Regions from separate parts of the Kocuria sp. CPCC 205261 genome, predicted to be linked through region 1. Evidence: riboswitches for the same ligand, from Rfam matches in the RefSeq annotation. Region 1 holds a riboswitch; the other holds the start of a gene.

Region 1 (3,380 bases):
CGAAGGCCGGGGCGGTCGCCCCGCCCAGCAAGGCGGTGGCGACGGCGATAGTGGCGGCCACCGTGGGGCGGCCACGGAATGGGGTGGAACCCATGATGATGTCTCTCTTCCACGACGAGGGAGCTCGACCCTGAGATGCCGGCTCGGTGATCACCCCGCCGCCGGGGCGGGAACGATCCGCGCGGGCGGGGCTGTGCTCAATGAGATACGGGGGGAAGAAAGAACCCCCGCCTCCGGAGGTGCCCGGTCAACGGATCAGATTCCTCTTTCACCGACGGAGGCCCATCCACGGCCTCCGTGGGTCAGCGTCGGCCTCCAGAAGAGGCCCGGTTTCCGTGGAGGAACTTCTCCCCAGGTGATCAGTCACCCGGGGCATCACCCGGGCGGTGGGTGTGTCATGGCGTCGCCCGACTTGTGCAGCTCGGGCTTGCTCCGCGGCCTCGCTCCCAGCCAGCCCCGGAGCTTCTCACCGCCGTCCGCCACCCGGGTGATGGGTCCGCGGGGGCAGGCTCAGCCCAGGGCGGCGACCAGCTCGGCGCAGGTGGCCTCGCAGCGCCGACAGGCCTCCGCGCAGATCCGGCAGTGCTCGTGCATCGAGGCGTGCTTCTCGCACTCGTCCGCGCAGGCCTTACAGGCCATCTGGCAGGCCCGGATCGCATCCAGGGTGATGTTCGCGTCGTAGCCGGTGTGCCGGGAGAGCACCCGCCCGGTGGCCTCGCACAGATCCGCGCAGTCCAAGTTGGTGCGGATGCACTTGGTCAGCTCCGCGACCATGTCCTCGGACAGGCACGCGTCGGCGCAGGCGGTACAGGTCTGGGCGCACTGGAAACAGGCCTCGATGCAGGCGGCTAGCTTCTCCTCGTCCACCCCGCCCAGGTCCTTCGGGTAGGTCTCCAGCATCGACGTCACATGATGAGTCATGGCTTGCTCCTTCGTCGGTTCGGCCGAGGAGACGAACCGGCCGGAGCCAATCCGCCATACAACCGACAGCAAACTGCGGATCTGGCCGGATGAAGCACTTACTCCTTGAAGATTCCGTGAAGAAATCCCGAGAGCGAGGCGCGCGCCACGCCACGCATCCATTTCCTTTTGTGAAAGATGCATAGGAACCATGAAGATCTCATGAAGAAATCTCTCTCGCGCCGCCGGAAGAGAACGACTTCCTGAAAATAGCCTGGATGATTTCCTAGCCTTTTCTTACCAATCCCTGTGGGGCGGCAGGGGCTGGCAGCTGCGCTCTTGCACCCCTCTGACGGAGCCGCAGGTACAGGAGGGCCTGGGCGCACACCGCGTAAATCCGCTAGTCGCCGTCAGATATGCACCTCTTCGGCAGCAATGTGCTGGGGCGCGAGTAGAAGGCGGCCGCCGCCTCGGCTGTCACTCCCGAGCGTCTCTCCGTCCCGCTCGGCGGTGAAACAAGGGGGGAGGAGCGGCCGTAACCGTAACGTGACTTTTCCGTTATCTGTTCGCTACTGTCCTCTGCGTGCCGATCGCCGATCCGGTTGGCATCCCCGGGTACATCGCCGAATTCTGCCGGTGCCCGGGGTCCGCTGAAAAGACATCGCTTGGCAGAAGCGGGGGAACCATACACGGTCCCGCCCTTGGGGCCTGGGGGTTAAGCCGGCCGGACGCGCGCGTCCGCCCGGCCGGGTGTCTCCCACCCGCATCCGACAGCTCACCTCGCAGGCAAAGGGAGGAATCCACTCATGCCCATGTTCCAGCGCCGTACTGCTCGCCACCGCGCCCAGACCCCGTCCCGCCTCGTTCGCCGCACCACTCTCGCAGCCGCCGCTGGTGCGACGGTGCTCGGCTCGGTGGCACCCGCCCAGGCCTACGCCGAGCTACCGACCCCCTCGAACACCGCCTCCTCCACCCCCGCCCCCGTGGTGGCGACCCTGGCCTCGTCCCCCGCCGCGGCCCCGATCGTCCCGGCAGCCACCCCGGCCCCTGGGGCGCAGGCGGCCTCGACGCCGCAGATGGCCTCGGCCTCGGATGTTTCCGTCCAGTCCACCGACACTACTGCTGTCTCCACTTCCGGGAGCGGGCTCGTGGGCACCGCCATGCAGGGTGTGGGCGGTGGTTACGTCTGGGGTGGTACCGCCTTCGGCGCCTGGGACTGCTCCGGGTTCACCCAGTGGGTCTACACCCAGAACGGCATCGAGATCCCCCGCACCAGCCAGGCCCAGTGGGCGGCTGGTACCCCGACCGCCAACCCCCAGCCCGGTGACCTTGTCGTCCAGAACGGTGGCGGCCACATCGGGGTCTACCTGGGCGGCGGCAAGATGATCTCCGCGCTGAATCCGACCCAGGGCACCTTCGTCCACGACGTCAACGCCATGCCCGTGGTCGGCTACGTCACCTTCCGCTGACCCACACCACTGGATGCCTTGGGCATCCACCCAGGGGCTCCTAGAGAAGCCGCCCCCGTGCTGTGGGGGCCCTGTCAACGACAGGGCCCCCACAGCACGGGATCTCATCCCGCAGTCCAGGCCTGGTTGCCAACGCAGGTCACCGCGTAGCTGGCTTCTGGGCAACAAAGCGTAGAATCCGCCCACCGAAGGACAACCGGAGGGCGAGGAGCTCCAGGCCGACCTGGTCGAGAACTGGTTCGAAGGCTCCGGGGTCGATGAGTCGGTGGGGAGAGCGATCGGCCCGGTGCACCAAGGAGGCCATCCGTGAGGCAAGCAGGTCGTATCCCACCAATGCCCCGCCCGGCCGCAAAACCCGGGACCCCTCGACCACCGCGTGTTCCCACTCGATGACGTGGTGGAGCATCAGGAAGCTCACAACCGTGTCAAATGACTCGTCCTCGAAGGGCAGGCGGGTGGCGTCGGCCTGACAGGCCTCAGCATGGGGGAATCTGACAAGGCATTGCTGCGCAACCTCAACCATCACCGGGTCGGCGTCGGTCGTAGTGAGCCGCACCCAAGGGTTGGCTTGGACGATCGCTTCGGCCATCGCCCCGCTGCCCCCGCCGATTTCCAGCACGTTCCCGGTGACGGGGAAGCCTTGGGTCGCCCAGGGGACCATTCGCCGGGCCAAAAGACTCCATGGCGCACTGCGGCAGCACGAAGCTTCTAGAGCGGACATCCTCGGCATGGACTCCCCCTCCCGGTGCATCCGGATCGTGTGCGCCGAGCCTAGCTCCACGATCGACAGCAGTGAACCGGCTCGGCAAGGACGAGGCGACCTCGCTATGCACACCGCCCGGGGTGGGCGCGGCCGCTGATTCGAGGAAGCTAGGTCCCTGGCCTCCGGACCCCCACCCATGCCCCCTCACGCGGGGTCAGCAATGATGTCGCCTCCGGCGGCTATACCTGCTCTCATGGGCAGGGATCAGATCTCCAAGCACAGGGAACATCGCAAGAACGAACATCGCG
Region 2 (3,380 bases), on a different contig from region 1:
TTCTCCACGGCCGTGGCAAGGGACAGCACGTCCGGGATCCAGCGACCGGACGCGGCGATGCGCTCGACCCGCTCGAGCGCGGCGGGGGAGAAGGCGGCGAACCAGATCCCACCGTCACTGCCGAAGTTCTTCTGCGGGGAGAAGTAGTAGACATCGGTCTCAGAGAGGTCGACCGCCATCCCACCCGCGGCGGACGTCGCGTCGATGACCGTCAGAGCGCCGTCGTCCGCGTGAACGCGCTGTACGGGCATGGCGACGCCGGTGGAGGTCTCGTTCTGGGGCCACGCGTAGACGTCCACCCCGGGCGCCACGCGAGGCCCCTCGGGGCGCGAACCGGCCGGGGCCTCGATGACCACGGAGGATTCGAGGAACGGTGCGCGATCCGTCACGTGCGCGAACTTGGCGCCGAACTCCCCGAAGCTGAGGTGCTCGGCGCGCCGGGACACGAGGCTGAAGGCCGCGCTGTCCCAGAAGGTGCTGGACCCACCGAGACCCAGCACGATCTCGTACCCCTCGGGCAGTGCGAAGAACTCGGCGAGGCGCTCCTGCACCTGCGCTACCAGGTTCTTGACCGGGGCCTGGCGGTGGGACGTACCCAGCAGTGTGCTGCCACCGCGTTCGAGCGCGGCCACCTGCTCGGCCCGCACCCGGGACGGGCCCGCGCCGAAACGGCCATCCGCGGGCAACAGGGACGGGGGGATCACGGGCATGCTGGTCACGAAGGCTCCTCTGGCGGGCGGTCGGGTGTGTCCCCCATTGTGCCCGCCCGGGGAGTCGATGGCGCGTTCGAGACGCCTGCCGCCAGGACACCCACTGGCTATAATTATCCTGAATCATTCAGACTAGGCTGAACGGCAGCCCCCACCGGGGGTCGTTGACCCGCGCGCTGTGGTGCGCAGAAATCTGAGGACGAACCATGAGCGGCGATCTGATCGACACCACCGAAATGTACTTGCGCACGGTGCTGGAGCTGGAGGAAGAGGGGATCACCCCCATGCGAGCCCGCATTGTGGAACGCCTGCACCACTCCGGCCCCACCGTGTCTCAGACCGTCTCCCGCATGGAGCGCGACGGCCTGCTCTCGGTCGCGCCGGACCGCTCCCTGCAACTCACCGAGGCCGGGCGCACCACTGCTGTGTCCGTGATGCGCAAGCACCGGCTCGCCGAACGACTCCTCGCGGACGTGGTGGGCCTGGACATGGCGCACGTCCACGAGGAGGCCTGCCGATGGGAACACGTGATGAGTGAGCGCGTGGAACAGCGGCTCGTGAACCTCCTGGGGGATCCCGAGAACTCCCCGTACGGCACGCCCATCCCGGGGCGGGGCGAGCACCACGGCACCGGTGCCGCGGCCGAGGTCTTCGACGGCCTCACCCTGCTCGAGGTCGCCGGAGCCCAAGACTCCACGGAATACGTGGTCCGGCTGCTGCCGGAAGTGGTGCAGGCGGATCAGGAACTCATCGAGATGCTCAGCTCCGCGGGCATCCTCACGGGCTCCAGGGTCACGGCCGAGATCAACCCCGGGGACGAGAACCGGGTTGTGGTGACCCGGGTCGATTCGGGAGTGTCCCTGGACCTGGACTCCGCCACCGCACGCGCCATTCGGGTGGCCGCCGCCGAGGCCTGATCGCCGCTGCGTCTCTCCGCGGTTGCTTCCGGTGACGTCGGAACGCGACGCGCCGTGATCTTCGAGAAGTTGACCGTGATCTTCCGACTGTGTGGACAATCACGGGTGATCGGCGCGGTTTCGACCTTCGCTCACTGGGTGAGCCCTGTATTACCGCAGGTCAGGAGGCTTTTCCGTGGCGTGGACTTTCGAGCGGGCGGGCGTGCTGAGGCGACCGATTGATATCGACGGTCGTGGTAATCCGCGGTGATTCATAGCGACCGATGCCCGATGCGTGACCGGCTGTAATCAAAACGTGACATTTTCGTTATCCATCCTGTACAGTCATGCCCGTGCCGATCACTGGTCGGATCGCCACTCCCGAGCGTTCGCCGAGTTCTGCCATGCGCTCCGGGACCCGTACACAGAACATCCGCATGGCAGAAGCGGGGGAACCACTTCCGGACTCGTTGCATCAGACGGGTCCTTGGGGTCAAGCCAGCACGGCACCTAGGTGCGTGCGGCCGGATGTCTCCCATCCGAACCCGACAGCTCACCTCGTAGGCGCAGGGAGGAACACACATGTCTTTCATGAAGCAGAACTCTGCCCGGCACCGCGCAGAGACGCAGTCGCACCTCGTGCGTAACACCACAATCGGTACGGTCGTCGCTGGTGCCGCCGTGGTCGGCCTCGCGGCCCCCGCGCAGGCCTCGAGCGGTCCCATCGATCTGGGCTCCACGGCTTCCTACGGCTACCAGGCGTCCACCTCCTCGGTGCAGGCCTACAACGCGTCGTACACCATGCAGACCACCAACACCGTGGGCTCCGCCGCCAGCGTGAGCACCCAGTCGAACCACTCCACGGGTGGTCTGGTGGGCACCGCCTACCAGGGCATCGGCGGCGCGTACGTCTGGGGCGGCGTCGGCTTCAAGGCCTGGGACTGCTCCGGCTTCACCCAGTGGGCCTACGCCCAGAACGGCATCAACCTGCCCCGCACCACCTGGGCCCAGTTCGCCGCTGGCACCCCCACCTCCAACCCGCAGCCCGGCGATCTGGTCTCCCAGAACGGCGGCTCCCACGTGGGGATCTACATCGGCAACGGCCAGATGATCTCCGCTCTCAATCCCTCGCAGGGCACTCAGGTTCACTCCGTGAATGCCATGCAGCTGGATGGTTACTACACCTTCCGGTGACCCGGTGACACCGCGCCCGAGCATGATGCGCGGTCTACACCGAGCCACATTGCGGCCGGGTGTGCTGGCTGGGTCCCCGGACCTCGGCCGGCACACCGCGCCGGAACCACCTGAAAACCGAACGTAATCTCCCGCCCAAATCCGTGCACCGCTGCTGCGTCCTGACGGATGTGCCGGTCACCGCACACCTCCGTGCCCTGGGTGGACACGAACGTGTTAGGAAACCACACGAATGTCGAACGAAACCGCTCCTCACGCCGCCAAGGGCCTCTTCGCGGGTAAGGCCCGCACCGTCGCCGCCGTCGCGGCCTTCTCAGGTCTGGCCCTCGCGACCACCGTGTCCGTGCAGGCCACGCAGAATGCCTCCGAGCAGGCCCCCGCCGCCGCTGTGTCCGAGGCTCCCGCCTCCGATAACACCGTCTCCGCGGAGCCCGCAGCCAAGGCCGACAAGGCCCAGGAGAACGCTGCCAAGGAGCAGAAGGCCGCGAAGACCGAGAAGGCGCAGCCCGCCGCTCAGGCTCCCGCTCAGCCCTCCGTGGTCCAGGCCGCTCCCGTGGCCGACGTGACCCCGCTGCAGGCT

What was found. A riboswitch is a leader RNA that binds a small molecule or an ion and turns the genes downstream of it on or off. The one in region 1 is predicted to bind cyclic di-AMP.
Region 2: it holds a riboswitch for cyclic di-AMP, as region 1 does, so the genes downstream of both, RF646_RS08300 (C40 family peptidase) here and RF646_RS12545 (C40 family peptidase) in region 1, are expected to answer to the same signal.

The regions. Positions count from the first base shown of each region.
Region 1 covers NZ_JAVKPU010000017.1:154-3,533, reverse strand. Annotated here, with positions in the region: gene RF646_RS12555 (DUF305 domain-containing protein) at 1-94, opposite strand, end outside; gene RF646_RS12550 (four-helix bundle copper-binding protein) at 511-921, opposite strand; cyclic di-AMP (ydaO/yuaA leader) riboswitch at 1,512-1,701, shown strand; gene RF646_RS12545 (C40 family peptidase) at 1,707-2,369, shown strand; gene RF646_RS12540 (class I SAM-dependent methyltransferase) at 2,509-3,090, opposite strand.
Region 2 covers NZ_JAVKPU010000007.1:44,975-48,354, forward strand. Annotated here, with positions in the region: gene serC (phosphoserine transaminase) at 1-710, opposite strand, end outside; gene RF646_RS08295 (metal-dependent transcriptional regulator) at 917-1,627, shown strand; cyclic di-AMP (ydaO/yuaA leader) riboswitch at 1,987-2,185, shown strand; gene RF646_RS08300 (C40 family peptidase) at 2,189-2,800, shown strand; gene RF646_RS08305 (NlpC/P60 family protein) at 3,033-3,380, shown strand, end outside.